One region of the Saccharicrinis carchari genome, then DNA from elsewhere that is predicted to be linked to it. Evidence: riboswitches for the same ligand, from Rfam matches in the RefSeq annotation. Region 1 holds a riboswitch; the other holds the start of a gene.

The links. A riboswitch is a leader RNA that binds a small molecule or an ion and turns the genes downstream of it on or off. The one in region 1 is predicted to bind cobalamin.
Region 2: linked by a shared signal. The riboswitch ahead of FN809_RS13580 (ABC transporter substrate-binding protein) and the one ahead of FN809_RS18165 (cysteine-rich CWC family protein) in region 1 are both predicted to bind cobalamin.

The regions. Positions count from the first base shown of each region.
Region 1 is NZ_FXTB01000001.1:261,573-277,674, reverse strand. Features, by position in the region: gene FN809_RS00945 (nucleotidyltransferase family protein) at 1,515-2,576, opposite strand; gene FN809_RS00940 (GreA/GreB family elongation factor) at 2,713-3,126, opposite strand; gene FN809_RS00935 (hypothetical protein) at 3,342-3,596, opposite strand; gene FN809_RS00930 (DUF3124 domain-containing protein) at 3,864-4,421, shown strand; gene FN809_RS00925 (YncE family protein) at 4,512-5,606, opposite strand; gene FN809_RS00920 (TonB-dependent receptor plug domain-containing protein) at 5,761-7,785, opposite strand; gene FN809_RS00915 (T9SS type A sorting domain-containing protein) at 7,964-9,424, opposite strand; gene FN809_RS00910 (DUF5074 domain-containing protein) at 9,487-12,276, opposite strand; gene FN809_RS18165 (cysteine-rich CWC family protein) at 12,307-12,519, opposite strand; cobalamin riboswitch at 12,905-13,120, opposite strand; gene FN809_RS00900 (AMP-binding protein) at 13,250-14,872, opposite strand; gene FN809_RS00895 (DUF3857 domain-containing protein) at 15,137-16,102, shown strand, end outside.
Region 2 is NZ_FXTB01000008.1:14,749-30,850, forward strand. Features, by position in the region: gene FN809_RS13560 (DUF4340 domain-containing protein) at 1-384, shown strand, start outside; gene FN809_RS13565 (BCCT family transporter) at 668-2,299, shown strand; gene FN809_RS13570 (universal stress protein) at 2,353-3,273, shown strand; gene FN809_RS13575 (glycine betaine ABC transporter substrate-binding protein) at 3,298-4,185, shown strand; cobalamin riboswitch at 4,234-4,436, shown strand; gene FN809_RS13580 (ABC transporter substrate-binding protein) at 4,461-5,606, shown strand; gene FN809_RS13585 (iron ABC transporter permease) at 5,656-6,660, shown strand; gene FN809_RS13590 (ABC transporter ATP-binding protein) at 6,672-7,694, shown strand; gene FN809_RS13595 (endonuclease/exonuclease/phosphatase family protein) at 8,162-9,208, opposite strand; gene FN809_RS13600 (FkbM family methyltransferase) at 9,264-9,959, opposite strand; gene FN809_RS13605 (hypothetical protein) at 10,155-10,526, opposite strand; gene nadC (carboxylating nicotinate-nucleotide diphosphorylase) at 10,575-11,420, opposite strand; gene FN809_RS13615 (DUF4783 domain-containing protein) at 11,413-11,820, opposite strand; gene rlmH (23S rRNA (pseudouridine(1915)-N(3))-methyltransferase RlmH) at 11,961-12,434, shown strand; gene FN809_RS13625 (ATP-binding protein) at 12,637-16,102, shown strand, end outside.

The DNA of each region.
Region 1 (16,102 bases):
CCATATTTACCAAGCAACTACATGCATCACCCCCTTTGGGAAAGGGGGAAAGCCTACCGTTAATCCAAATAGATTTTCTGGAATAGCACAAAGCCTATTCCCCCTTTTAAAAGGGGGCAGTTTAAAGTCTTATTCCAATTTAAAGCCATGCAGGGGGATTGAATTGGTAGAGGCTTGATTGAGACCCATCCCTCATCTTCACAAACAAATCCCCCTGCATCCATATTTACCAAACAACTACATACATCACCCCCTTTGGGAAAGGGGGAAAACCCACCGTTAAACCAATTAGATTTCTTGCAATTAAACAAATCCATTCCCCCTTTTAAAAGGGGGCAGTTTAAAGTCTTATTCCAATTTAAAGCCAGGCAGGGGGATTGAAATGATAGAAGCTTAATTGAAATCACCGCCCTCATCTGCACAAACAAATCCCCCTGTATCCATATTTATCAAACAACCACATACATCACCCCCTTTGGGAAAGGGGGAAAACCCACCGTTAAACCAATTAGATTTCTTGCAATTAAACAAATCCATTCCCCCTTGGAAAAGGGGGCAGATTAAAGTCTTATTCCAATTTAAAGCCTGGCAGGGGGATTGAAATGATAGAAGCTTAATTGAAATCACCGCCCTCATCTGCACAAACAAATCCCCCTACACCTATACCTATCAAGCAACTACATACATCACCCCCTTTGTTAAGGGGGAAAATCTACTTTTAATTCAAATAGATTTACTGGAATAGCACAAAGTCTATTCCCCCTTGGAAAAGGGGGTCATTAATAACCATGCTTAAATTTAAAGCAATATAGGGGGGATTGAATAGATAGAAGCTTAATTGAAATCACCTCCCCCATCAACACAAACAAATCCCCCTGTATCCATATTTATCAAGCAACTACATGCATCACCCCCTTGGGAAAGGGGGAAAACCCACCGTTAATCCAAACAGACATATTGCAATAACAAAAAGCCTATTCCCCCTTGGAAAAGGGGGCAGATTAAAGTCTTATTCCAATTTAAAGCCATATAGGGGGATTGAAATGATAGAAGCTTAATTGAGACCCATCCCTCATCTGCAAAAACAAATCCCCCTGTATCCATATTTACCAAGCAACTACATGCATCACCCCCTTTGGGAAAGGGGGAAAACCCACCGTTAATCCAAACAGACATATTGCAATAACAAAAAGCCTATTCCCCCCCTTGGAAAAGGGGGTAGTTTAAAGTCTTATTTCAATCTAAAGCCAGGCAGGGGGGTTGAATTGGTAGAGGCTTGATTGAAACCCATCCCTCATCTGCAATAACAAATCCCCCTACACCTATACCTATCAAGCAACTACATACATCACCCCCTTTGTTAAGGGGGAAAACTTAACGTTAATCCAAATAGATTTTCTGCAATAGCACAAAGCCTATTCCCCCTTGGAAAAGGGGGCAGTGTAAAGATATGTTTCAGTTTAAAGCCAAACAGGGGAATTGAATGAATAGAAGTGTTAAGCACCTCCCTCCTCTTAAAACCTAAATATTCTTTTAAAGTAAAGCCATGGAGTTACGGTGTGCGTTTTATATCTATACCGCATATATTCGGCCACGGGAAAAAACTCTCGCCATAAAAGTTTCATCTTTTTATCTAAGCCTGGCGTCCTAAGTATTTCAACAATATTGATAACGCGATGTTTTTCTTCCACCTTACTCACTATCATCAAGCTGCTTATATCTTGAAGAACTTCCTTTTCTTCAAACAATACACTACGGTTTAGATTAGGCAAAAATAAAGAAGCCATATAAAAGACACGTGTCATTTCTTTTTTGAGACAGGGTTTAACAGCCAAAACATCAAGCATATACTTATTTTTATCCGCTACCTGATTCCATAATAAAGCCACATCCAACAGCCACCCCAGCCGGAGTCCTCCCCCCACTATATTTGACGCTGCATGAGCCACAAGGTGATAGCCCATGTGCAAATCACTCAATATCTGCAAATTGACACCTTGCTTGGTAATATTAATGGAATGCTCAAATAAATCGATGCTATCTATATAGAAAGTACCGCCCATTGAAAACAAACGCTGATGAATTTCGATAAGAATACCATGAAATAAAATTGCTCTTACGTGTGAATGAACCTCCTCATGTAATACAGAACGTGGGACAACCGTCATCTGTGCACCAGCCTTTAACAATATTTGAAGCGCTCGCATCCCTTCTCCTTCGGGAACAAGTAAATCCATATCGCCCATAGGGCGAACCCCTTCATCCTTATATACACCAGAAGCCAGCGCCATACCTTTTAAAGCAATCACAGAAATATTATCTTTTAAAAATAGCTTTTTTATTTGTGTGAAAACTTTTAGCTTTTGTTGATATTTAATAGATGTTTGAATGTATAGTTTTTTCCAGGGTAACAACAATTCATCATTCGCATATTTAGAATCGATACTTATAAGTCTGGAGTAACACCAGGCACCCACGCCATGCTGCAAGCCCAAAGCAATAATATCCTGGTCGATATTCGCATCCACTCCTGTTGTTGTATTCCCCAACCAGCACAATTTAATTAAGGTTTCCACCTTATATAATGGGTATTCTGAATTTGCCATAGCTCAAAAATAGTTACACCTTATAAAAATAAAAAACCTAACAAGTTTATTTACGTTTCACAAATAAACCTGTTAGGTATAAAACTATCCGTTACTTATCTTCTATTTACAAGGAGAAATCGCCGCTTGATTCGGGTTGATAATCAATACTTTCAATTTTAATGTCTATTTCGCCTTTGGGCGCTTCAAAGGATACCGTGTCGCCCACTTTGTAACCTAACAGCGCACTTCCGAGTGGCGAAAAAATAGAGACATGCCTCTTTTTAAAGTCAGCATCCTTGGGATACACCACCTTCACCGTCATTGGTTTATTCGTTCCAACCGTAACCACTTTTACCACGGAATTCATGGTCACAAATTCCGGTTCAATTTTTTTAGAATCTACTTTTGTGGCTCGCTTAATTTCACTGGCCAGCACATCCAAATTTTTAAACTCAATGCTACTGTCCGTTTTAGCCCTGCTTATAAGACTATTTAAGCGTTCATAATCCAATTCGGTAATTTTAATATTTCCTTTCATCTCATTGTAATTAATTGTTCTTTATTGGTATTCGATGCCGGCCTGTCCGGTAGACGGGTAACTCATTAAACAACTTACCTCATCTACACATAACATTCCTATGACTCCTCTCATATGTATTATAATAAATCCTTTACTTATTTGTACTGTTTACCAACCCTGCAAATAACCCGGGGACAATTACAAAAACCATTAAAAATTAGTTGATAAACTGTTTATAGGTGAACTTTTTTTTCTTTTCCCGGCTGAAACACTATTTTGGGAATCAATAATCGTTTCATTGTATTTTTATGCCCGGTGCAGATGTAGTATTTTTTCTTTATCCCTAAGCAGGGAATACCGCGCATGGGGTATACCGCTATTCCACTTTCCTTCTGAGGGTGGCTATGCACAGCTACCTCGCCCCCTTGCTTTTGGCCGTAGCCAGCAACAGGTAAAACATCAGAATTAAAGGCATTATTATTCGGCATATCCCGTTTAAATTAAAAAGACCGGCTAATATACTGCATAGAAAGCAAAAGACGAAATCACCTTTTCTTATTCTGCATTTATCCGATCGACTTTTCTACTAGCAAAAGGACAGCAAAAAATGCATCGTACTTTTGCTGTTTTCTTCCGTTTTAAAGATAGATATTATTACTATTATTTGCAATAAATCGTTTCACACAAAAATATACCTGCCATATTTATTAACTTTACAAAAAAGGTATTTAAACATAGTTCAAAACGATTCACCTATGTCTATAAAAAAAAACAATTTCCCATGGCTTCTTTTGCTCGGCTTAATACTTTCCACTAATGCCTGTCAGCTGCGTGAATCAGACAGCGACAGCAAAAAAAGCCACCCTAGCCATATTTATAACTACAGCCCTATCAGCGGATCTGATTTAGCCTATGTGCAGACGGATTACGTACCGGTTTATTCCGATATTTATCATCGTGATGGCACCCGACGTTTTAGTCTGACGGTAACCTTAAGTATCCGTAATACTTCGCGCACGGATTCGGCCTATATACTCCTGGCCAATTACCACGATTCGTATGGAACCCATTTATATAGCTATGTAGATTCCACTATTTTATTGACCCCACTGGAAGCCATAGAGTTTGTGGTAGATGAAAAGCAAATCACCGGGGGTGCAGGGGCCAACTTCATTGTTAAATGGGGCGCAACAAAGTACGCCGATCAATTATTAATACAGACTGTGATGATTGGCACCAGTGGCCAACAGGGCATTTCCTTTGTTACCGATGCGAAAAAGATTGAAGAGCAAAAGGTGCAGCTGAAAAAATGAACCCAGCTACATTTAACCCAGCATATTCATTGATTCTTTCTGTCACTGTTAGCAACTAAGCTTTCTTCCGATCTTTAAAAAAAGCTAGCATCATCTTTTAAAACAAAATCCTCCCGGGATTATACCCACTTTAAAAGTATCAATGGCTGCACCAAGAGATGAATAGCGATAAACAACACCACGTTGCACGTAGTCGATGGCATCAGCTACATATATTTCGGAAGTATAGGGATCGATATCCAAGCCATAAAAACCACCGGTAGCTGCACTGCCATATTGGCTTTCCAAAAAAATTTCCGGCGCTTTGTCAGCGCTTACGGCATGGCGATAAATATGTCGATTGATATAATAGAGGGTATCGCGTGTGCCGTTCATTTTTACCTCCGATGGGCTGTCATCCATATCAAAACGATACACTTTTTCTACCTCCCGTGTTTTGGCATCAATACGTGTTAATCCCGGAGTATCCTGTCCGTAGGGGCTGCCCTGGTAGCCGCCATCGCTTGTAACCCATATTTTATTGTATTTATCTATGGCTAGCGCGTTGGGCTGTTTTAAAGTTAAAATGGAATCCACCACCTGATCCGTTTCGCTGTCTATCACCAGTATCTTGTTATCGTAACTCCAGCAGTTGGTAAACACATATTTATCGTATTGCACCATCTGCTCCGTGGGATGCTGGTAAAAATCGCTTTCGCCGTTATCCACATTGATGGATCCGGTAATTTCAAAGGTGGTGGGGTTAATAATGGAAATTGATTTGGCATACAGATCGGTGACATAGGCCTTGGTATCGCTTAAAAAATGAATGTAGCGGGGTGAGGTCAATCCAATAATCTTACCTACATATTCAAAGGTATTTATATTGATAACGTATATTTTACTACTGTTGTTAATGACAATATAACCCAGAGAATCGCGAATAACCATCGACTGGGCCACATCGCCCAGGGGTACGCCAACAGAATTAAAAAATACATTATTGAATACCTTTTGTTTATATGGGTCGTAATACGAGAGGGAAGCATTATCGTACATAAAATTGCCCTCATTGGTAATAAAAAGTCCTTTGATCGAGTCCCTTGGAGGAAGATCCGATTTGTTCATTTCAAACCATGCATCATCATTCATACAGGAGGATAATAATGCAGAAATTAATAACAAATAGATGAATGCCTGTTTCATAATGGACTAGAGGTTAGAGATTAGAGATTAGAGATTAGGGATTAGAGGTTAGAAGTTAGAAGTTAGAAGTTTGGAGCAAAGCGACATCCCGCCGCCTTTTGTTTATTTTTGGCGGGAAGAGGTTTGAATTTGGTATTGGCTCCAGTCCCACTGGTTAAAAATTAAACATAAGCATTAGGGTATAATTACGGCGGGGCATAATTCGGTTTATAGCACTTCTATACACCTCGTTAAAAAGGTTATGTACTTTCAATTCGGTACCGCAACTAGTGGATTTACCCAATTTTATCTGATATCCAAAAGTAACATGGTTTAGGTGTTGCGCATAGAGGCGATAAAACGGAAAATCATTTTCGGGCACTTGCTCATTGGCACTTAAAATATTACGCACACTATAGTAATGGTACTGATAATGGGCATATGCACTTTTGTATTTAACGGCCAAAAGCATGTTGCCCGAGTGTACTGGAATAAAAGGCAACTGCGATCCTATAGATGCATCATTGGATCCAAGGCGCTGACCCACATTAATGGATTTTGTGAGGCCATAAGTTGCCTGCAAGGTATATTTAACTTTATTGGTAACAAAGCCGAGCTTCAGGTTGTACTCTAAACCATAGGCATGTACTTTTTTACGGTTCTGCGCTTCCCAATATCCCTTTACGCTGGGCAACCACAATATCCAATTATCAATATCGGAGTAATAACCCGTTAGCTGTGTTTCCATATCCATTTTACGTATTCTTTTAATGTAATGCAGCCCCACTTCGCCGGTATACCCCTTTTCAGGCAACAAATCGGGATTACCACCGGGTTGCCAATAAAGATCATTTAGAGTGGGCGAATGAAAGTTACGCGCAAAATTGGCTTTCAGCACCAGGTCGTTATCAGCCATAGGCTTGTAACTAATACCCATGTTATAAATAAGTGGCGACTCCACATCAGCAATAAAATCCTTTCGCAGCTCCAACGATAGGTTTAAATACCGTGTAAGGTTTACATACCCTGCTCCAAACAAGGAATATTCCATCCGCTGTTCGGTATAACCGGTCTGGTTGGCATTGTCCCTGGAGGTGATGTCAAAGTAGTTTACATCCAACTTTAACTGCGAACTAAGCTTAGGATTAAAAGCATAACGCATATTCAGCTTATTGTACCAGCTTTTCATTTTACTGCCCGAGTTAACAGGCATATTCAATTGCGATCCACTGTTTTTTATTTTTACCACATAATCCAATTGCTGATAATCGAAACCCGAGGTAAATTTGGTTTGTAATTTTTGATGATAATGCGATAACTGCACCACCCCCTTCAAGGTATTGTCGGCCTGCTCGTTTTTTCGGCTGGCAATGGTGTCAACGGCCTCATTACTCAACACCTCCGGAATATTGCGCTCCACATCCTGATACCATATCCGTACCGACGAGTACAAGTGGGGGGTTATTTTATAATAGAGCTCCTGCTGAATTCCGTATTTGCTGTATTGTCCGTTTTTGTTGCGTTGCTCCGGATTATATACTTCTCCTTCTTCATCGCGTTCAATCTGATGTTTATTGATGAGTTTGTAATCATTTTTTGAGTAACTATGATACAAACGGGTTTTGGATTGTACTTTTTTGTTACCGATATTAAACTGGCCAAATTCGTCGTGGCTTTTATAGCTGCCTATGCCCTGATAATAACGTCCGCTCACAGTGTTGTTCCAATCTACTTTGTTATTTAAACTGATGTGTCCGCCCAACCCACCGCTATTGTGGCTTACCGATGCAGCACCATGTTGCAAGCTCATATCATCCACAATAAAAACCGGTACGAGAGAAAAATCCACCATACCCAGCATGGGTGAGTTAATGTTAATGCCGTTCCACGATACCTGGGTGTGCGTTGGTGAGGTGCCACGGAACGATGCGGTAGCAAGGGCACCACGGCCGTAATCTTTTATGGTAACTGTAGTATTTTCGGCCAGTATGTCGGATATGGATCGATTAATTTTTGACATGACAACCAAAGAATCTACCCTGGTTTCTTTCCTACCCGCCTCCTCTTTTTTAAAAATACGATCGGCCCTTACGGACACTTCACGGATGTGGTAAACGGAATCCCGGATTCCCTGTGAATAGGAAATCCGGGATAGGGCAGATAAACAAAAAAAAATAGTTATGGTAATTATGAATTTCATTTATTGCGTGTTCGATTTATTAATACAACACATATATATAGCTGCGTTTTATGCATGTTCGGTGAGATTATAATTCGCCCCACCTGCAAAGACAGCGATTAAAAGCGGCCACTACGCCCTAATAATTATGATGAACATTGTTTTGCCTCTGTGCTCTATTGGGTCCTAAACCCCACGTTTATCTCTTTAAAAACCGTAACGTTTTATGCTGGTCGCCACTTTTAATCCTCAGCAAATAAACCCCTTTGGGTAATTCGCCAACTGTAATAGGCTTACCTGAGTCATAATTTTGGAATTCCTTAAGCAGAACTCCTGTTGCACTATAAATGGAAACGCAAGCCTGAGTGATCCCTTCAACATAGATTATATCAGTGGCAGGATTTGGATAAACGTTTACGTCAAGCTTTTCAACCGCAGAGATGGCTGTGGGCACATCGTCTACAATCTCTATCTCGAATGACCTGGAAATGCTGTTGTCCTGCAGCCAGTAGCAAGTAAGGATTGTTTTGCCAATTTGATGCCCTGTAAATCGTCCCTCGGCATCAATAGATGCGACTATCGGATTACTGGACTCCCATCTAATTTGCTGATTAGCATTTTTTTTGCCGCCGGTAAGCACATGTGCTTCAAAGGGGAAGGTATAATCCTTATACCATTTATACACTTTCTGAACAGGGTAAGTACCCACATTTTCGGGCTGGTTGCATACAATAACATGCCTATTGCCCGTGAGCGTATTATCCGGCTTAACCAATGCCACTCCGCACACATCGGTAGAAACCTCACCAATAGCTCCTGCATTTTGACTTACACCGGTATAAATTCTTATAAAGTCAATTTCATCCAACTCAACATAAGCACCATCTTTATCCACAGCCCAGCTAATATCAAAAGCATCACCCCCGCAGCCTTCAACCACGTCGAGGGTATAAGGATTATCGGGAATATCCATTGACACACCTCTTTTAATGGGTTTATTATCCACATAGCCATAATCAAACTGATCGTTAACGACGATACTACCTTCTGTTGTTCTCGATTTCAACAATGTGCCGGTAAACCCGTAACTATCCTGATTGATAAGAGGAAAGTGGGTAGCCATAGGGTAATGCGCTTGCGGATGAAAAGCTTTCATGTAAACCACCACACCCGAGTTTCCTTCGCTATCCGTCCACGGCACATCGGCTTTAGCCTTAGGGTTGGTGTAGGTAAGGGTATAATTGGTTTTTGTGGTAGATAAAAAATGATCGCTGCCTCTGAGCTCATACCAGGTATCGTCCGCTTTTCCATTTCCATTTTCATCTTTCATTACCTGAACAATACCAGGCTCCGAACTACCCAAAAAAGGATTTCCAAAAACAGTAAAATCAACCCCATAGGGATTATCGGGATGGTTTTGTACCGGGGCATCAAAGCCTAATACAATATAACCTCCCCAAGACCCTAAGGATACCATCATACCGGGATTGGCCGCTCCATTTAAAATAGATTCGGCATTGGCCGGTAAGCCCGGTGATTTATTGATGTGCTGACCGGGAGCCGGCCTGTACTCCATTAGTTTTGTGGCATACTGAACCTGACCAAAACTTAAAGTAATATGTAAGCATAGCAGTACTATCAAAAAAAATACAATCCTCATATTTAATCAGTTTAAATGAGATAGCCGATAAAATAATCGACTATCTCAGAATAAATAACAACTTATTGTTTCACTGCCTTTTGGGTAACCACTCCTACAGCAGATTTAACCCGGATGATATAAGATCCATTGGCTAGGTCCGAAGTATTTACACGGTTAACATGAGCGTTTAACATGCCATTTTGAACTACCCTTCCGCTAAGGTTAACAATGCTATAGCTTGCATCACCTAAGGCTGACCCATTTATATGAATGTAGTTATCGAACGGAACGGGGTAAATACTAATATCATTTGCCTTTGTATCCTCTACGTCGGTTGATACAGATACAGTAACATCAAAACTTTCCTCAACCACATTACCATTTGAGTTGGCGCGCAAGGTTATTGAGGCTGATCCATAACCAACCGGACTAACAAGCAATTGACCTTTTTCAATGGTAGCGGTTGCAACAGAAGCATCGCTATTGCTAACAACACTTACAAGTATCGAGGCATCATTGTTATCCACATCGGACACTATGGAAGTAAGCGCTATAGACTGCGAATTATCTCCTTGCGTAAAAGTTAAATCCGCAAGATTAAATTCAGGTAAAAATGCATCGGGGAAAACCGGCATGGCTGTAAACCAATAGTAGGGATCTAAAGGATGACGCGATACTTCGGCACCATCTGTTCCGTTAAATACATATAGGGTATTGTATTGGGAATTATGGCCCCAGCCACTTTTCATGCCTGTTGCATAAAGCAAGTTGCTTGATGGGTGAACTCGAATACCGGCACCATATAACTCCATACCCTCCTCAAGTGTAACAAAGGGCATGCTTAAAGAGTTATCATCGCCGATAATATACTTATAAATTTCAGTACTGCCCGACCATCCTGCTGGTTTTGCCCAATAAAGGGCATTTTCTGTGGCACTTGCGCAGAAGCTATTGGCGCTCCATGCAAAACCAAATGAAGATGGAATTTCGATACCCTCGGGCATGGTTATTACCTCCTCTTGCAACGTGTATGGGTTCACTTTAATTAACTGCGTGCCTGCTGCAATATATACCTGGCCATCGAAGGCCTGCACCACAGCACCATATGTGGTTCCGGTAATGGTTTTTTCAATCCGGTCAGTGGCTGCATCAATAATGTAAACTTCGGATTTTTTAACGGCAAACACATAAGCTCCGGCACGAACCATAATACCAACTTCGCCCCCTGTTCCTTCAACGATAGCACCAACTTTAGATTGTGCAATATCAAATAGGTAGATACCGTTTGAGGTACTGATATAACCTTTTTCAGGGCTTACACCCACAAAAGCCCTTCCGTCGGCAGAATTTCCCTGGTTAAATTCTGCTACAGTGGTTTGCTCCTGCATGTTAGCTGCATCTGCGGCAACAAGTCGGTTTCCTTGCTTAGAGATAAAGTAAAATTGATTACCATATATGCATCCAAACTGTGTGGTAGTACCTAAAGTTTTTCCCTCATTTTGTTGGCGATAAGCACGATAAACAAATTGATCATCCGAGGCCAGGTAGCTCACTGTACCTTCACTATGTCCAAACCAATCTTCGTTTACGATAAATACACCATTGGAATAATCTATATCACGAAGCTCAATAATAAAAGTTAGCTCGCTTGCATCACCGGAAGAGCTGGCCGTAACAGTAACTTGTGCAATACCTGTTTTACCACTAACATAATCGATATTCAGCTGAGGATTTTCACCGGAATCATCAATAGTTGTGGCCAACAAAATTTCATTGGCTTCCGAAGCTACAGCATAGCTAATTATTTCGCCCTCCTTAACTGTAAAATAATCTGATAGATTAATTATAGTTTGGGGTGCATTTTTAGGCAATAGAATATCATTTACGGGACGTGCAATAGCGGGGGCTTTGCTTAGCCTGACTTCGGCCAATGGGTCGCCCAGGTTACACGCATATACCTTACCATCGGCTGTAATATCACCCGTTGCTTTGAGCATACCAAACCAAGCGAAAGAAGAACCACCGTAGGTGCCTATTTTATTATAGTTTTGGGCTTGTCCTATATTGCCATCCCATACAGCAACATAGCTACCGCTGGTAAAATCATTGGAGTTAAATATCAGATGGCCGGCAGCATCCACGTCACAATCGTACGGGCCATTGCCGGCAATAAGGGTTAGCTCAGTACCATCGGTCAGGGTAAGATAACTATTGTCTGCCGCATCTATAATAGCCTTTATATCAGCACCCTCCCATTTATACATTGAGGTCTCACCCGTGGGGCTATACACCGCATTGAAAACACTTCCTTCAGAATCGATGGCCAATCCTGTTGAATTGCCACCTACCTCAATCAGTTTTTTATGATCGTTATTCCCTGATAAATCCAATAGCGAGATACAGTTTACATCGTTTACACCATCCCATCCTTCGGTATTTAAGCCCGATACATAATAATTACCATTATAACATTCCATATCAAAGTTACCGGGAAAAGTGGCTTCATGGGTCCAGGTACCCGTGCCTATATCCACACTGTATATCCTGTCGTCGGTTAATCCGCCGGTGGTATAACCAAGCCAAACTTTTGTTCCATCCGTATCAGCAGTAACAAAGCTCACCCAGCCGGAGTATTCAGGAACCTTTCCGAAATTATGCGTCTGTTCCATGGTGGTGAGGTCGTAACAATACAGGCCGTCGCTATCAATAGCATACAAGTTGTTGCCAAGTATATCATGACAGGCAAAAGCCTTGTCCACAACAATATCTTTGCCCACATAGTTAGCCGCTGTGTTAAACCAGCTGCTTTGTGCAAAAGTTCCGATGCTCAAACTTAAAAAAGTGAGCAGAAAAAAGTAAATTTGTTTCATAATGCAATTGTTAATTTTTAAATGATTGTATTATTGATTATTGGGAACGGCAGACAGTTTTGGCGAACACTGCCGTTCCTTTTCTATTTGTTGTAAACAGGCCAGGCACAAACAATCGGTATAATTATCACGGATAAATTGATAAGCTTGGCTTGATAATTTTATTGATTTACACTGACACTTTTGAATGTTGCTGCCCTTACACTCAAAACTACCCTTACATCGTGGACATTTCTTTTTCATACGGTATGCGGGTTTAAGGGTACTAGCAGGGTTTTAAATTGAGTGCAGATTATAGTATTGATAAAAAAAACCTTAAAGCACAACAAAAGAACAGCAATTATAAGCGGGAAATATTTTATTGAAAAATAGCGTACCCCAAACGTCGCCAGGGTACCAGGCATATATACTGGGGAATACGGTATGGTGCGGCTATATGCGGCCAGCAATACCAAAAGGGATAAAATCCCGTGGCATTGATTGATCTTTGAAAGATTGATTTTTGATTTTCCCATCACAACTGCTTTAATTAAACAATTAATTTGTTTGATTTTGCAGCTTACGATGGCTTAAAAAGGAAGTAGCATTAAACATCGTGCTGATAAGCTACCCGTTCACCGCAGGCTGCAAAATCAAATGTTCAATGGCAGGTCTTCTGACTTATCTCCACTTTAAAAAACCTTCTCGTCCCGATTTATCCGGACAATGGTTAAAAACTTTTAAAGCCGTTTTGAGAATTACAGCAGCGGGAACTGTTGCCGATTTGCGCGGCATTCCCTTTTAATTTCGGTTCCATTAGGCAATTGCCCGATGGAAATTGAAAACCAATGAAAGCGCGAATATAGGGTTTTAAATTAATTTAATTGCAAAAAACAAACAACTAAATTAGAGTGCAATTGGAAATGAAAGCAAAGCTAACAGATTTTAAACACCTGTCAGGCGTTTCAATCCGCCTAACTATATCAGCTAACAACTACCTGTGCGATACGCTTATTTCCCTGGCGGATATTTCACGCATTTCCACCTTGCGCACCTTACCGGTAACCGTAGTTGGAAATTCAGCTACAAATTTCCAGTGCTTGGGTATTTTAAAGGTGGCTATTTGGCCTTGACAATATTTCTTCAGCTCCTCCTGCTTTACCTGCATTCCATTTTTTAAAATAACCCAGGCCATCACTTCTTCGCCATATTTAAAGTCCGGTACACCAATTACCTGAATATCCTTGACCGCCGGATGATTGAGTAAAAACTCCTCAATTTCGAAGGGCGATATATTTTCACCCCCTCTGATAATAAGGTCTTTAATTCTACCTACTATTTTAACGTAACCATGCTCGTCCATCTGAGCCAGGTCGCCGGTATGCATCCATCCTCCCTCGTCTATCACAGAGGCGGTAGCTTCCGGGTTATTCCAATATTTTAGCATAACGGAGTATCCTCTGGTACATAGTTCACCTTTGGATCCGCGTGGCACTATTTTTCCGGTATCGGGGTCTATTATTTTTATTTCGATATGCGGATGAACCCTACCTACGGTTGTACATCTGCGATAATCATCATCATCTACAAAAGTTTGGGTGCTTACGGGCGATGTTTCGGTCATACCGTAGCAAATACCCACTTGTTTCATGTTCATCTTTTCTCGTACGTCTTTCATGGTTGATTCAGGGCAGGAAGCACCGGCCATGATACCCGTACGCAAACTGCTAAAGTCGAACTCAGGGAAACGTGGATGATTAAGTTGTGCAATAAACATAAGAGGAACACCATACAGTGAGGTGCACTTTTGATCTTGCACCGTTTGCATCACCACCTCCGCATCAAATGCCTCGCCCGTGAGTACCATACAGGCACCATGTGTTATACAAGCCATATTGGCCAGCACCATACCAAAGCAATGATACAATGGCACCGGAATACACACCTTGTCGTTTTCGTTATACCCTAACCGTCTACCTATAAAGTAACCGTTGTTCAGAATATTATGGTGCGTTAACGTAGCTCCTTTAGGAAAACCCGTAGTTCCGGAAGTGTATTGAATATTAATGGGATCGTCGAACTGCAAATCATGTTCTATCTCCTCCAATTCCTGTGTAGATATTTTTTTACCCGCCTCAAGCATGGTTTGCCAGTGCTTATCAATAACCAATATATCCCTGAGGCGGATGCATGCCGCTCGTACCTCGTTGAGTATCGCCATATAATCCGTTTTACGGAAACCCTTGCTCATAATCAAAAGTTTTACCTCCGATTGCTTTAAAGCATACTTTAATTCGGCCGCCCTATACGCCGGGTTAATATTCACCATAATGGCCCCTATACGGGCAGTAGCAAACTGCACCAGCACCCATTCGTAACGGTTGGCCGACCATATACCTACCCTGTCCCCCTTTTTAATACCATAACTTAAAATTCCTTTGGCCACTTCTTCTATCTGCTGCCAAAATTGCTTATAGTTAACGCTATAGTTCTGATACGGCACGGAGAGTGCCTCACGCTGTGGGAATTGCTTTACAGTTTCCTTTAGTTTATGGCCTATGGTTACGCCCAACAACGGAACATCAGAAATTCCGTTTTCGTATGAAAATGTAGTCATTATAAAAAATGTGTGTTATAAAAGAACAAAACTATCAATGATATTGAAAAACTTATTGAAAAAAATAAAACATTTACTTTAAAAATTTAAATATCACTAATACAGAAAAGTAAAGCATTTTAAAAGAAATATCACCCTCGATACAGCGTTTACTTTTACTACCTAATAAAAAAATGGAAACTACCAATTTAGAATCATTACAAACATAAAAATACCTATCTTGCCTAACCGACTAATTCAACTATATATTAAAATTTACAAGCTATGAATCTACTCAAAGTATTACTTACCCTGGTAATTCTATTTACCATTACAATTTGCACTCACGCCAATCGCGATCGGATGAGGTTTGGTAAAATTGACCAGTCTGAAATTGAAATGACGGTTTGTCCCATAGACAGCAATGCCGGCGCGGTAGTGCTTGGCGCTTTTGGCTATACCGAGTTTAAAATTACCGAAAAGGATATTTTTACTGAATTTAACCGTCATGTACGCATCAAAATTTTCAATAAGGAATCATTCGAGAAAGGGAATTTCAGTATTTACCTGTACAAAAGCCGATCGGGAAACGAAGAAAAACTGATGGGATTAAAAGGTGTTGTGTATAATTTAAAAGACGGCAAGCTTGAAAAAACAAAGTTGAAAAAAGACAATATTTTTAAAGAAGAGCTGAATAGCAACCATAATGTGGTAAAAGTAGCCATGCCCAATATTCAGGAAGGCTCCATCCTCGAATTGAGCTACCTCATCCAAAGCCCGTATATTTATAATTTGCAAAACTGGCGCTTCCAGGACGACATACCCACACTTTATTCCGAATATCAAGTGGATGTTATTGAGTGGTACCATTACAAAAACTGGACGGAAGGATATATTCCAATAGAGAAAACACAAAATACAAAACGACAAAAATTCAGTTTCAGGACGGAAGCAACAATAAATCCGGGATTGGGCGGAGCTAATGGTGGGAGGGTGCCTGCACGTACCGTTGACTTTGATGCCGAAGTAACTCAGATGACCTATACGGCCACCAATGTTCCGGCCTTTAAAAACGAGCCCCATATCACTACACCAAAGGATTATCTCTCTTCGGTTCAGTTTGAATTACAATCGACCCGTTACCCCTGGGATACCTATAAAAACTATACCACAGACTGGCAAACACTCAACAAAAAACTGTTGGACGGCCAAAACTTTGGCCTAACCTTAAACAACGACGGACATCTTAAG
Region 2 (16,102 bases), on a different contig from region 1:
AGGGATAAAACCATATTAACAACCAGCAAAACGGGTATCCATAAAATTGCCTTTGCGTATCCTGCCGACAGCTCCTTTACCATGATAAAAAATGAAGGTGTTTGGATGGTTGATGGCATGGCCCTGGATTCTGCCGCTGTAGATGCTTATTTATCTGACATCACCACTTTAAGTGGATCTACTTTTAGCGAGGATGCACCAACATCGCACAGCCATCAGGTTAAAATTCACTTGGAGCATGGGGCAAGCATTGAAGTAAAAGCGAAGCTTGAGGATGAACAAACCTATATTTCATCATCGCAGAATTTAGGTTCGGTTTTCATGGAGAATCTCGATGAAAACTTTGAAAAGCTTTTTATATCAAAAAATAAGTTAATCAAATAAAATTAATGCAGTGGCACTAAAAAGCTCGCAACTAAACGTTTAGTTGCGAGCTTTTTTACAAGCACTTAATATGCAGATGCTATCAAACTATCCGTTTAATAATTTGATTCACATAAAACTTATCTTTACCACATATTGAATATACAACAACGAATAATCTTTGTTTACCTGCCTTTCTAGTTGCCGGATGGCAATAATAATTACAAAAAACTTATTGGATAATTAAATCATTTGCTTAAAATTGTGTATTGTCACTACAAACAATTCATGAAAAAGAGAGCAAATGGCGAGTAATGAACGATTATCCGAAAGTAATTCTGAAGAAAAGAAGAAAAAAATAAAAAAGTATTTTGACGTTGACACCCCTGTATTTTGGCCTTCGGCTATTGTAATAATTCTATTCATTGCAGTAACGCTCATTGTGGGCCAGCCGATGGAAAATATATTTAATGTAATGCAAACCAACATATCAGACTTTGGCGGTTGGTTTTTTATTCTGTCAATTAATCTCTTCCTGTTATTTGTACTTTATATTGCCTTTAGTAAGTACGGAAAAATACGATTGGGAGGTGCTAAGGCAAAGCCTGAATTTTCAAAAGGCGCATGGTTTGCCATGCTTTTTAGTGCCGGAATGGGAATTGGAATTCTTTTTTGGAGTGTTGGTGAACCAATCAGTCACTTTTTTAACTCTCCAACAGTAGAATCCGGTACCGTTGAAGCGGCCGGCGTAGCCATGGAATATACATTTATGCATTGGGGGCTTCATGCCTGGGGGGTGTACGCCCTGGTAGGTATGTCACTCGCATTTTTCACTTTTAACCGTGGACTGCCACTTACCATCAGTTCCGTTTTTTACCCCTTGATAGGGCGCAGGATTCACGGGCCAATCGGAAAAGCGATTAATGTGCTGGCCGTGGTAGCTACCCTGTTCGGAATAGCCACTTCTCTTGGGATGGGTGTTAAACAGGTAAGTGCAGGACTCACCCATCTGTTCGGCGTACCCGATACGGACAATGTGCAGGTAATAATTATTGTAATAATTACATTGGCCGCTACAGCATCCGTTGTTGCCGGATTATCTGCCGGGGTTAAGCGCCTTAGCGAAATAAACATAGTTATTGCCGCCATTTTTCTTGTTTTTATCATTGTAGTAGGACCAACCGTATTTATTGTCGATTCATTTGTGCAAAACACCGGAGCTTATGTTCAAAACTTTTTTCAAATGAGTTTTTGGACAGAAACCTACCGTCAATCGGACTGGCAAAGTAGCTGGACCGTTTTTTATTGGGCCTGGTGGGTTAGCTGGTCGCCCTTTGTGGGGATGTTTATTGCCCGTATATCGCGCGGGCGTACCCTCAAAGAGTTTGTACTGGGCGTATTAATTGTACCTTCGCTAATTACCTTCCTATGGCTTTCGGCTTTTGGTGGCAGCGCAATTTACCTGGAGATAAATGGTATTGCCGATATTGCCTCTGCCGTAAAAGAAAATGTGGCCACCTCGTTGTATGCATTACTCGAAGAGTTCCCGTTTTCGATGGTAACATCTATGGTGGGATTGATATTGGTGGCCAGCTTCTTTGTTACAAGCTCCGACTCCGGCTCCCTGGTGGTGGATAGCTTAACCGCCGGAGGAAAATTGGACGCACCGGTAGCCCAACGCATATTCTGGGCTTTAACCGAAGGTGCCGTTGCTGCAGTATTGCTCCTGGGGGGCGGACTGCAGGCACTGCAAACTGCTTCCATAACAACCGGCTTGCCTTTTGCCATTATTTTACTTATCATGATTTGGAGTTTATTGAAAGGGCTCCGCTCGGAACATGCAGGTATGATGGAACGCACAAAAAAGAGCGAACGGGATGATTACAACAGAATTATTAGCGACATTCTGAAAAGGAAAGAAAAATCAAACAAATAAACAGATACATTTTTGTAAACCCTAATTGATAAGATACTTAAAACCACAATGCCATGGATAAATTTGATAACTTGTTGGTTTGTTTGGATTTGACCGAAATGAATCATTTTCTTATAAAATATGCCAATTTTTTAGTGAGTAAGATATCACCCAAAAAAATATATTTCCTGCATTTGTTGCAGACCTATGATTTACCCGATGATATCCTCGATGATATGCCTGAAATGGAAAAATCACTGGCCGAAATAATTCGCGAAGATTTAGAGGGGAAAATTGAACGTGAATTTGAACCGGTGAACGGTTTGGAAGTTTTTGTTCATGTCGAAGAAGGAATAAAATCCGATACCCTGCTGCAGTTCACGCGCGACAAAAAAATAAACCTGACCATTTTTGGCAAAAAAGTAGGCTACTCCGGAGCCGGTTCGCTGCCGCGCAGAGTGGCCCCCTTAACGCCCTCATCGGTTTTACTGGTTAATACCGCATCGGAACCCAAGCTCGATAATCTTTTGGTTCGGAACGACTTCTCCAAAATGTCAGAAATTGCAATGGAAACAGCCACTATGCTGGCAGCCCAGACTGGTGCTAATGTTTCTTCATTCCACGCTTATAAAATCCCCATCAGTCATTTCCCACAATACTCTGCCGAGGATGAAAAACGCCTGAAAGAAAAAATGACCAAACATGGCATCAAGGAATATGGGAGATTTATGAAGAAGCTAAAACTCAGCACAGACGATATTCCATGTACCTATGTCTATGATAGAAAATATAACGAAGCACATTTGTTGTATCACCACGGCCTGGTCAATAACATTGACTTGATTTTAATCGGGTCGAAAATAAAATCCGAATTAGCCAACATTATTCTTGATCGCACATCCGAAGATCTTGCCGATTCCGAAAAAAACATCAATGTACTCATCGTAAAAGACAGGAAACAGACACTGGGTTTTATGGAAGCATTATTTAAGTAAAAGCGAATAATAAAACTACATGATATGAAGCAAATTAGGAATTACATATTGTTAATGTGCATAAGCGTTGGAGCATTGGGTGCTTGTGACTTTACAAACACTAAAGAGGATGAGGGAAATGCAGTCAAGATGGTTTATACCGAATGGTCAGAATCGGTTGCAATAACCCATTTAGCCAAAGTTTTGCTTCAGGAAAAGCTTGAATACGATGTGACCATAAAACTTGCCAATGTGCATGATGTGTACGAAGACCTGGCCAATGGCCAAGCACATGTGTTTGCCGATGGGTGGCTCCCTGAAACGCATCGCACATATATTGAAAAATACCCATCGGGAGCTTTCGATCAAATTGGCATTATTTATCCCGGTGCCCGTACAGGACTAATCGTACCCGCTTATAGTAAGTATCAGTCAATCGGGGATTTAGCAACAGCATCAAGCTCCGAAATAATAGGAATTGAAGCGGAGGCCGGGGTGATGATGCACGCCAAATCAAGCATTGAAACCTATGGTCTTAAGAATACTAAACTACTTGAAATGGCCGAAGGTAAAATGCTTGTTAAATTTACGGATGCTTATAGTCGACGCAACGAAATTGTAATAACCGGTTGGGAACCACATTGGTTATTCGCACGTTTCGATGTTAGGTTTCTGGATGATCCAAACAATGTTTTTGGAGAAAAAGAAAATATAGTGGCGATGGGTACCAAGGCCTTTGCGGAACTCAGACCCCGGGCATACCGATTTTTTGAACGAATGCAACTATCTGAACAACAATTCAATAGCTTAATGTACTTTGTAAAGCAGTACGAAGATCCCGAAATCGGGGTTCGCGAGTGGATTAAAAAAAACGAGTATGTGGTTAACCAATGGATTAAAGGATTAAAGCCCGAACGTGAAAAAATAATGTAGATAAAGAACAAAAACCCACACCCTCCATTAATATCAAATAATTAATGTAATTTTGCGCAAATTGTTGGTGTTGCATATTGCAACGTAAAAGGGAATCCTGTAATCGGCAAAAACGAGAATCAGGAACTGTACCCGCAGCCGTATTCTACCCCATAAAAAGGGTGAGCAAAAAAATCACTGTCAGTTGAAGAACCGATGGGAAGATGCTCGGGAAAGAAAGTCGGAAAACCTGCCACAAGGATAATTATTCATTTAACTTTCGGGAGAATAAAGTAATGGGATTAACAAACAAAAGTATACTGGCATTTGCCCTACTCGTGATGTTGGCTTTAACGGCCTGCCAACCTAATCAGAACAATTCAAAAACAACGCAAGTTTACGACAAACCATCTTCGTTGTACACACCGGCTTATGCCAATCGATTCAGGATAAAGTATTACTCCGATCACAAACGCATAGAAGTTATCCACCCCTGGGACTCGGCTGCCCCCCCACTGGTTACCTTACTTTCAGGTGATGCCACATTCCTCAAAAACAATCCATCGGCCATAAAAATACCTGTAAAAAGATGGGTATCGGTCGCCTCCACACAAATCAGCTACGCGCATCAATTAAACGTGTTGGACCAATTGGTAGGCATGGCCGAGCCACAATATGTTTCTAACAAAAAGGTTCAAGCGGGCTTGGCCACAGGTAAAGTCAGAGACGTAGGCACCGCCTTTGCCCCCGACATAGAAATTCTGTTGGCCCTCAATCCTGATATGATGATGATATCTCCCTTTAAAGAGGATTTCTACGCTCCCCTGCGCAGTGCAGGCATTAAAATGACCACCAATAGCAGCTATCTCGAAAACACGCCTTTGGGCAGGATGGAATGGCTGGTTTTTGTAGCCGCCTTCTTTAACAAGGAAGGTGAAGCCATTGCCACGGTAAATGAGGTTGCCAATCGATACAATAAGGTAAAACAATTGGCGGCTCATGCCAACAACAAACCATGTGTAATGAGTGGTCAAATATATCAAGGTGTGTGGTACACACCCGCCGCACAAAGTTTCAATGCCAACTTTTTAAAAGATGCCGGCGTGCGCTATATTTTTAACGACAGACCCGGAACCGGATCTTTGAGCTACGATTTTGAAACAGTATATCAGGCAGCCGCCCATTGCGAGTACTGGATGATGATGGTAAACCGGGCCGAGGCATATAGTTATTCGGCCTTAAACGATGAAGACCCCCGATATGCCGATTTTGATGCCTTTAAAAATCGCAAAGTTGTATATTCCAATACACACCACTCCATGCTGTTTGAGAAAGGATTGCTGGAACCTGATGTTGTACTGTCGGATTTGGTACAACTTTTTCATCCTGAAATTAAAACAGGCTCCGCTCCTGTTTACTATCAAAAATTAAGCAAAGAGTAAAATAATTATGCAGGGAGAATTAGCGAAAGGCAGAAAAAACTATGCTTACATGGCTTTACTTGCATTGTTGGTATCGTTGTTTGTGCTCAATATTTCGTTGGGATCGGTTAACATACCGTTTACGGTAGTGCTAAAATGGATGGTGAGTAGGCAAATTGATAACGAGATATATCAGAACATACTCCTCAAATCCCGTCTTCCTCAATCTATCACAGCTGTACTGGCCGGTGCAGGTCTGGCAGCCGGCGGTTTGCAAATGCAAACCTTATTTCGGAATCCACTGGCGGGCCCCTCCATACTGGGCATCAGTTCGGGTGCCGGATTGGGCGTGGCCATTGTGGTGCTGCTGTTGGGTGCCTTACAGGGCATATCCCTGTCTGGCCTCGGTTGGTACGGATCGCTCACCATTACCGCAGCTGCTTTTATTGGGGCGTTTTGGGTTCTACTGGTGATTCTTTTTTTGGCACAAAAACTTAAAAATAATGCGATGCTCCTAATCGTGGGTATTATGGTAGGCTACGCATCCAGTGCCATTGTTGGTCTGTTACAGTTTATCAGCTCAAAGGAAGATGTGCAGTCCTTTGTCCTTTGGGGCTTAGGATCGTTCAATAACCTTTCGTGGGATAAACATGCTATTTTTATCCCCTTGGTGTTAACCGGTTTGCTCGGTTCCTTTTTTTTAATAAAACCCTTGAACATACTTTTGCTCGGCGAAAATTACGCGGCCAACTTAGGCTTAAATATCAAACGATCCAGGTTCAGCATATTGTTGGTAACGGGCTTACTTACAGCTAGTATTACGGCATTTTGCGGACCTATCGCCTTCCTGGGGCTTGCCGTTCCGCATCTTTCAAAAGGAATATTTAAAACTGCCGATCATTCTGTATTAATACCGGCCGTTATATTGTTTGGAGGAGCGCTGGCCTTGCTTTGCCATTTAATTGCACGTCTGCCTGGTTTTGATGGCACCCTGCCTATCAATGCGGTAACTTCGTTAATTGGCGCGCCTATAGTAATATACGTAATATTAAAAAGGCGCAGTTTAACGCAATAACAAACGGAAAGATGCAGCAGACAAAAAAATTATTTTTAAGAACCGACCAACTCACCATAGGGTACGACAAGCAGGCCCTGCCGCTGCACGAAAACATAAATGTAAGCGTTAAGCCCGGGCAGTTTACTTGTTTGTTGGGGCCAAACGGTGCCGGCAAGTCCACCCTCATAAAAACGCTTTGCGGATTTATTAAACCAATGAGCGGTCAAGTATGGTACGGCAACGAAAAAATTGAGCGCATCCCGGAAGCACAACGGGCCAAAAAGATAAGCGTGGTACTCACCGACAGATTAGATGTGCAAAACCTCAGCGTATTTGAATTGGTTGCATTGGGTCGCACACCGTATACCGGTTTTTTTGGAAAGTTATTGCCCCGCGACATCCAATTGGTTTACCATGCCATTGAAGAGGTAGGATTGAAAGGATACACTCAAAAATCTATCGACAAAATGAGCGATGGTGAACGCCAAAAAGCCATGATAGCCAAAGCGCTGGTTCAGGAAACACCCTTTATTATCCTGGATGAGCCTGCTGCCTTTTTGGATCTTCCCGCAAAAATTGAAATCATGCAACTGCTCCGTCGTTTGTCTAAAGAAAAAAACAGGGGAATACTCTTATCTACGCACGATTTGGAGATGGCCTTGCAAACAGCAGATAAAATATGGCTGATGGCTCAGGGAAAGACTTTGCAAGAAGGTATTCCGGAAGATTTAGTACTCAACAACCAATTTAAACACTTCTTCGAGAGGGAGGGTATCCAATTCGATAACTATACCGGTACTTTTAAATACCACAAACAAATACAGCATAAAATAAACCTCAAAGGCGAAGGGAATGCTTGTAATTGGGTGGCTCGGGCATTGCATCGCATCGGTTTTGCAACAGTTGATGAAGGCAGCAAATATACCGTACAAATTTACCACAATGTCCCTTCACAATTTGCCCTATATCATAGCAATAAATTAGTATTGCGTTGTAATACCATAGAAGAATTGATGGAAGGTGTAGTGCGTGCTGTAGCTGCGAAACCCTAAAAAAACCGCATGATAGGCATACAGTACTATGCTTAGTAAGCAAATAGTATCCCGCTTTAAATTATCTTTTTAATTTTATTAGAAACTGCATAGCTCTCAACTTAAAACAATATTACAGGATACGGCGCTTCTACTCTTTTTTCCTGAGAAAAAACGGAAGTGATGGATATTGACAAAGCGAATTATGAACTTTCATCAGCACAAAACGTTCACGGCCACTTCATAGACAATTTCGCACTTCACGCTATCGCTGAATCATTGTCCGACACTTGAAGCCCATACAATGGACTTATAGGGTGCCGCCATTGCATCCACCCCGCCTTTTCCAAGATGGCGAATCCGCAGCGGGATACAGCCTACAAACCATATTTTCTTTCGCTGTATATTGCTTTTTTTGTATAAAATTACAATCCCAAAAAACTCAACTAAAATGCTCCTACGATAGTCTTTTAAACAATAACACCCCCTTAATTTGCCGACACGACCATATATACCGGCAAATGGTCGCTGTAACCGTTTAAGTAATCCTTACCTCCGTAGGTGCGCAATAAGTAACCTTTGTAATTACCCTCTTGCTGAATCAGATAGGGCTTTTTGTAGATATAAGCCGAATCGTAGCCAAATCCTTTTTTACCCCTTAACCACCCTTGCGATATTACTATTTGGTCAAACAAATTCCATTTACCTCTGTAAAACAAAGTTCCTTTTCCCTTACTAAAATTGACTGCCAAAGGGTTGTACAGATCACCTTTTTTAAGTTGATCCCGTTTTGCATGTGCCCTTAAATACCCGGCAATTGACTCATCCGTTGGATCATCGTTCAAATCGCCCATGGTAATTATTTTTGCGTGCTTATTTTCACTTAAAAGCGAATCGATAATATGGCGATTTAACAGGGCTGCTTCCTTACGGAAAGGTATACTGGACTTCCTTCCCCCGTATCTGCTGGGCCAATGATTAACAATTATATGAATTTTATCGCCTTGAAGCCGTCCAGAAACCAGCAATTGATCTCTGGTAAAAATTCGATTCCCTGTTTCCTCATTATAAATTTTCAGTGGATAGGTGTGGGTACTTTTTACTTCAAAAACATCGGGATTATACAGGAGCGCCACATCAATCCCCCGTTTGTCGGGAGAATCCATATGCACCACATTGTAATTCTTATGTGCAAGCCCTTTAGTTTTAATTAAATCCTCCAGTACGTTACGGTTTTCCATTTCACATAAACCTATAATGCTGGGGCCTTCAAAACCCTGATCGGAACCAATATCTGCCATCACTTTGGCCATATTAATTAGCTTACTGTCGTACCGCTCGCTACTCCACTCTTTAGAGCCCGCAGGCGTAAACTCACCATCGCGGATGCCCGGATCGTTAATGGTATCGAATAAATTCTCGAGATTATAAAAAGCTATTACATGAGAACCCTGAAATTGCCCCTGCCTGGCCGATGAACATTTGCATCCAATAAAACAAAGGCTAACAACTACAACTATAAGTACCTGCTTCATATTTTTATCATTGAAATTTAAAAACAGGGAGCAATTTACCTTATTTTTAATAATTTTAAATGGCGTTTTTCCTGATAAACGATATTTCTTCAAATGAATCAGAAACTGCAAATATTGCATAACCATGACTATTTAGTTTCTGAATGGCTTGTTTGGTTCTTAATGCTCCATTTTCAAAAAATCTATCATGAAATTCAATTAAAATCTGCGTAATTGAAACCTTTGATCTTAAAATATTATCAATCACATCATACTCCGCGCCTTCAATATCCATCTTCAACACGTCAATGTGTTTATGATTTAATTCATTCATAATATCTTCTAATGATTTCATTACAACACGGACTTTCCTGTTTGTATCTACATTTGTTGTGTCAAGTAAACTACCTGAAACATATTCAGGATTTTTTGGTAGAAAAAAATCAACAAATCCACTTTTATCACTAATCCCAAACTTATAAAAATGAAATTTTTTATTGGTTTTTTGGCTATATATCCAATCTATTGATTTTGGAGTTGGATCAAAACCAAAAACATGACAAGCATGTTTTTTAATAACTGTATTATCAAAGGACACATCTTCACCTATCCCAAAAGAATAAACAATCGATTTTTCGTCCAATAAATCCGGACAAACATAAAAACCCGCATATTTACCGCCGTACCATAGATGCTTACACCTTTTAGTTATTTTAAAATGTTTTACTTTTCCTGTTGCTTTAAGAAATAATTTTTTGAGTTTTACTTTCACGCCATGCATCATTATGGTATTTGTTTTTTAATTGGATGCTTGCAAAAACATACATAAAATTCGCGGTAAGCAGCCATTACGGGCACACGGATTGCATACTGAAAAAAATGTCGGTGGTAAAAAATTTGATTTATTTGGGAGCAACCCCATTTTGCAGGTAAAAAAAGCCAGCTACACTTTTACACAAAGCATCACCTATACGCCAATTGCTGTTACAATATCACTAATCCGATCTAAATGTAATTGCAGCATTTTTTCATTTTTGCTGCGCAGTTCCAAATGCTCCAGGAAAAAATCGTGTACTTCGGTAATAGGAAAATCCTTGTTATAAAATTTCAGTTCTTGCTCCTTGGTTTTGATGCGGCCCTTAAGTTTCTCGAGTGCCTCCTTATGTACTTCCAGCGCCAGCAATTCAACTGCATTCAGGGATTTATGTTTTTTATCTTCCGGCAAGTGCGTATTTCGGGAAACGATAAGCTCCACCTCACTCGAAAAAAGATCCAAGCGTTTTTTCCATATTTTATACTCAAACTCTAAATCAATTAGTTGAATTACTCCATTTTTCATAGCCTTTTAGTTTTAGTCAGCACCTTAGTTATCACATTTTTATTAATCTCACATCGCTTTCAAACTTAAATCCAGACTTTTAATTTGATGTGTTAAAGCCCCTACCGAAATATAATCCACACCACATTCGGCATAGTCTCTAAGCGTATCCAAAGTGATGCCTCCGGACGATTCCGTTTCAAAACGGCCCTGGATAAGTTCTACAGCTTTGCGTGTGTCGGCAGGGCTAAAGTTGTCGAGCATTATTCTGTTTATCCCTCCCACTTTTAATACTTCTTCCAATTCCATAAAATTACGTACCTCAATTTCAATTTTTAGCTTTTTATTTTTTTCTTTCAGATATTGATGCACCAGCGTCACCGCTTTACCAATACCACCTGCAAAATCAATGTGGTTATCCTTTAGCATAACCATATCATAAAGGCCCATCCTATGATTAACGCCACCCCCCATTTTTACGGCCAGCTTTTCAATTTCCCTTAGGCCGGGTGTAGTTTTACGCGTATCTAAAACACGAGTAGGCAGCCCCTCTAATTTTTTAACATAGGCATTGGTTTGAGTAGCTATTCCACTCATACGCTGCATAATATTTAAAACCAAACGTTCTGCCTTTAACAGGTCCTGTACCTTACCCTCCACAACAAAAGCCACTTCCCCGGGCGAAACTTTGGTTCCATCGGTAATAAACACTTCCATTTGTATTTGTGGATCAAACTTTTCAAAAATTTTTTTCGCAATTTCCACGCCCGCTATTATTCCTGCTTCTTTTACCAGTAACTGTACTTTGCCCACCGCATCATGCGGAATACAGGCCTGCGACGAATGGTCGCCATCGCCTACGTCTTCGGTAATGGCATTATCAATAACACGGTTAAGTACTTGTTCGTTAATCATTTTGTTCTTCTATTCTTAATTGATGGATATAGGTTTTATTATCGGTTTTTTTGGTTAAAAAGTAAAAACGATAGGCCATGGATGATGTTTGATACTTTCCGATGGCAAAAGAGGAATTTTCGCGTACCCCCTGATGGATGATACTAAAATTAACAACCGGATTGTTTTTAAAAAATTCGTTAAGCACCAATTTGGCCTGCGCATCGCTAAACACACCGGATTTTTGAGGGAGTACCAATTCAATTTTATTATTGAAATACTCGGATAAGGCTTCGGCATTTGCATTTTTTGTTGCCTTAACAATGGCCTCCGGAAACTGTGCACTTGCACTTGCCAAAAGGGTAAAAAGTAAGGTAACTACCAGTATCCCCTTAATTGTTGTACATCTTTTTATTTCCATTTGTTTAACTTTTGGTTCAACAAAAATAAAGTATTACAAATACTAAACCAGCTAATGCGCTTGTTTTTGTTTTTTTATTTTTACAACTCACATCATAAGCAATGTATGAATTGTTCGGACTAAAACATATCTTTATACGCATGAAAATAATATTAGTTGTAATAGGCAAAACAGACGAGGCCTACCTAAATACAGGAATTGTTAAATATTACAATCGCATCAAGCATTATATATCGTTTAAAATGACGGTGATACCCGATATTAAGAACACAAAAAACTTATCTGAAGATCAGCAAAAAAATAAAGAAGGTGAACTTATTTTGGCGCAAATTCAGCCCAACGACGAACTTGTTTTATTAGATGAGGGAGGAAAAGTTTTTTCGTCACGAGGATTTGCCGGTTTTATGGAGCAAAAATTGTTACACGGAACAAAACGTTTGGTATTTGTGGTTGGTGGCCCTTATGGTTTCTCCAAGGATGTTTACCAAAGGGCAAGGGTAAAGATATCTTTGTCAAAGATGACCTTTTCGCATCAAATGGTACGCTTAATATTTGCCGAGCAATTATACAGAGCCATGACCATTTTAAAGAATCAGCCCTATCACCACGACTAAATAGCTGGGGACGTAGTTCTTCAGGCAAAAGCACGTGCAGTGCGGAACGCAGAGTGTAGCGTATAAAGAGGAGAGTAAACAGCAGACCGGAAGGTAAAGAGTATACAGCACGGAGCTTAAAGCGTGGAAGGAAAAGCATGAAGTAACTAATGTCTAATATCTAAAAGTTAACGGTTTATTGTTAAGTACAACCTGAGCTACCATGATGCAAAAAATAAAAAATAAGTACTTATTCAGTTGGCAACACCTGCTTTTTTTTGTTTCGGTTTTGTTAAGCTTCTTATTTTCCTGGACCTATTACAACTACAACCACCACTCTTTTAATGCCTTAAGGTTTCAGAATGCACTACAGCAGAAAAGTGAAGAGGCCGACATTTTCGCTCATACATTCATCCAAAAACTGCGCCCTAATCAGGAGTGGTTTGCTGTTGACTCTACCGAAACCATCAAGCCACGAGGTGTTGAACTGTTGGTTTATAAAAATGATTCGCTGTGCGCCTGGACAGGTGAGGTGCTGCCCTTTAAAAACGAAAGCATTTCGCTATTGAGCCGGCGTGTGGCCAAGTTGCTTAACACCTGGTACATCATCAAAAGAATTCCACACGCTCATTGGGATATTTTTACTTTAGTGAGCATAAAAACAAATTATCCTTATAATAATGATTTTTTGAGCGACACCTACGAAACATCGCTTCCCTTTATGGTTTGCCAAAAGGTAAACACCGATAAAAATGCCGATGGTGTCAGAATAAAAGATGTAGAGGGCAACTATTTGTTTACAGCGCAGGAATGTGACACACCGCATACACTGTATGCCAGCTGGTCTGCTTTTTTTATGTTTATGGCTTTGATCCTATACATTCAGCTCATTGTTCACCTCATCAAGCAGCAGCACAGCGTTTTAAAAAACAACCTGGTATTTATACTAAGTGCCTTGGTATCGGCCATTTTTTATTTTGTGCATGTAAATTACTTCTTTCCGAATATATTATTTGCCACTAAATTATTTTCGCCGTTATATTTTGGTGCATCAGATTTATTCCCGAATATGGGCAGCATGCTTGTTTTTGCCATACTGGTATTTGGTCAGGCTTTTATATTTTTTAAGTACGTAAACCCTCCACACTTTATTAAACAACTCCCATCGTCATCTATAAAAAAAATAACTGTAGTTACCTTTTCCATCATAACTGCATTTATATTTTGGCATGTGCAAAACAATATTGTTACGCTATTGGTATCGCACTCGGCTTCGGCACCTATTCTTTTTAAAATCACTGATATTGAAACCTCCGATGTGGTTCGTTTATTTATCATTAGCTTGCTGTGGCTAGCAGCCGTTTTGGTGTTAGAAAAAACCGTTGAAATATTTTTACCCCAACTAAGCAAAAAACAACTTTCGTGGATGGTGGTAGTTTGTATGTTTTCAATGGCTTTGTTTAGTTTTGACGCCATGTACCTTTTATCGGTTTTAGCTTTCCTCATCATTTTTATCATGCTTATATGGGTGGCACGCCGTAAACAACATCATGCCTACAATACTTTTATTTGGTTTGTTTTTGTATTTGCGCTTTATGCCGTGTATAATTTCTACTATCACAATGTACACAATGAGCGATTAGAACGTGAGTTGCTCATAGAAAACCTATCGTTTAAATTATTCCAGGAAGAAGATCCTTTAACAGAGCTCTTACTGAAAGAAGTTGAAGATTTAATCAGTAGCGATTCAATAGTGCTGCACGAACTTGAAAAGGAAAATTGTAATGTAACCAAGCTGGAAAAATATATAGCAAAAAAATATCTGCTAAGGTATTTAAACAGATACGAACTACAGGTGATACCCTGTTGGCCGGGGAGCAATTTAAAACTAAGTGGCGAAGACAAGGTTTATAACTGTTATGATTATTTTAATCGTTTGCTGGAAGAAAACGGCACCCAGGTTATGGGAAGTAAACATTTTTACTTTTTAGAGAATCAACCAACGCAAGTAACCTATTTTGGTGTTTTTACGATACATGAAGGTGTTCCGCAAAAGGAAAGTCGCATGTATTTAGAGTTAGTTTCGAAACCCTTTTTTGAAGGGCCAGGCTACCCGGAGCTGCTGCTTTCGGAACGCGAATCGAAACTGCGCGAGCCACTGGTCAACTACTCGTACGGCAAATATGTTGATGGTCAGCTAATACGTCAGTCGGGTGAATTTTCATACCCTATCCATTTAGAGCGCATAAGCAACGTACATTACGATTTTCAGAATTACGTATCGGAGGGTTTTTCTCACATGACTTTTCATCCTTCAGAAAATGTATGCCTGGTATTATCGTTGCCCGTAGTAGGGCCTTCGATGATACTGGTTGCCTTTTCCATATTTTTTATTTCCTTTTTTATATTTGGTGCCCTGCTAATTATATCTACCCGGGCTCGCAGAGAGCGCTTCAAGTCCGTTTTTTCTATTCAGGAACGCATACAGCTTGCTTTTATAGGATTGATGCTGGCACTACTGGTAATTATTGCCGGTGGTTCAGTATGGCAAACCATTCGTAGTTTCGAAATAAAAAACAACCAAATACTATCGGAAAAAACCAGATCGGTGCTACTGGAACTGGAGCATAAAATAGGCACCGAAGATGCCATTACCCCTGACATGGATGAGTATCTGACCAGCTTATTAAAAAAGTTCTCGAGCGTTTTTTACACCGATATTAACTTGTACGATTTGCAAGGCCGACTGATGGCCACCTCGCGCCCCGAACTTTTTGACAGAGGACTATCAGGCCATTTAATGAATTCGCGTGGCTTTATCGAGTTAAGCGAAAAAGGAGAGCTGGAATTTATACATCACGAATCTATTGGGCAGTTAAAGTATCTATCGGCCTATATGCCGTTTTATAATGTAAACAACGAATTACTGGCCTACTTAAACATGCCCTACTTTGTGGGTACCAGCGAACTCCGCGAAGAAGTTTCGTCTCTGGTAATGGCTATCCTTAATTTTTATCTGATATTTCTGATCGTGGTTATCGGTTTAACTGTAGTAGTATCGCGTCGTATAACTCATCCGCTGTTGGCGCTGCAAAATAAATTGAGCGAGCTTAAATTGGGTGGCCGCAACGAGAAAATCGCCTATAAGGGTAAAGATGAAATAGGGCAATTGGTAGAACAATACAATCGCATGGTAGATGAGATGGCAGCCAGTGCGGAAAAATTGGCCAAATCGGAACGTGAATCGGCTTGGCGCGAGATGGCCCGACAGATAGCCCACGAAATAAAAAACCCGCTTACCCCCATGAAATTGAGCATACAATACCTGGAAATGTCGAGGAAAAATAAGGATGTCGATTTCGATCAGAAGCTTAAAAAGGTGTCTTCTACCTTAATAGACCAAATTGACAAGCTCTCTACCATTGCATCAGAGTTTTCTAATTTTGCTACCATGCCCAGAGCCAAACGAAGAAAAATAAACGTAATAGAAGCACTTAAACAATGCGTTACGCTATACAAGCGCTCTGAAGAAGCCGATGTGGTGATAGGCGACAATGGTGTTACAGAATTTTTTATTTATGCCGATAATGAACAGATGATTAGTGTATTCAACAATCTGCTGCAAAATGCTATTCAGTCTATACCCTCAACAAGGAAAGGATTAATAAAGGTAGCTATTGAAAAAAGCG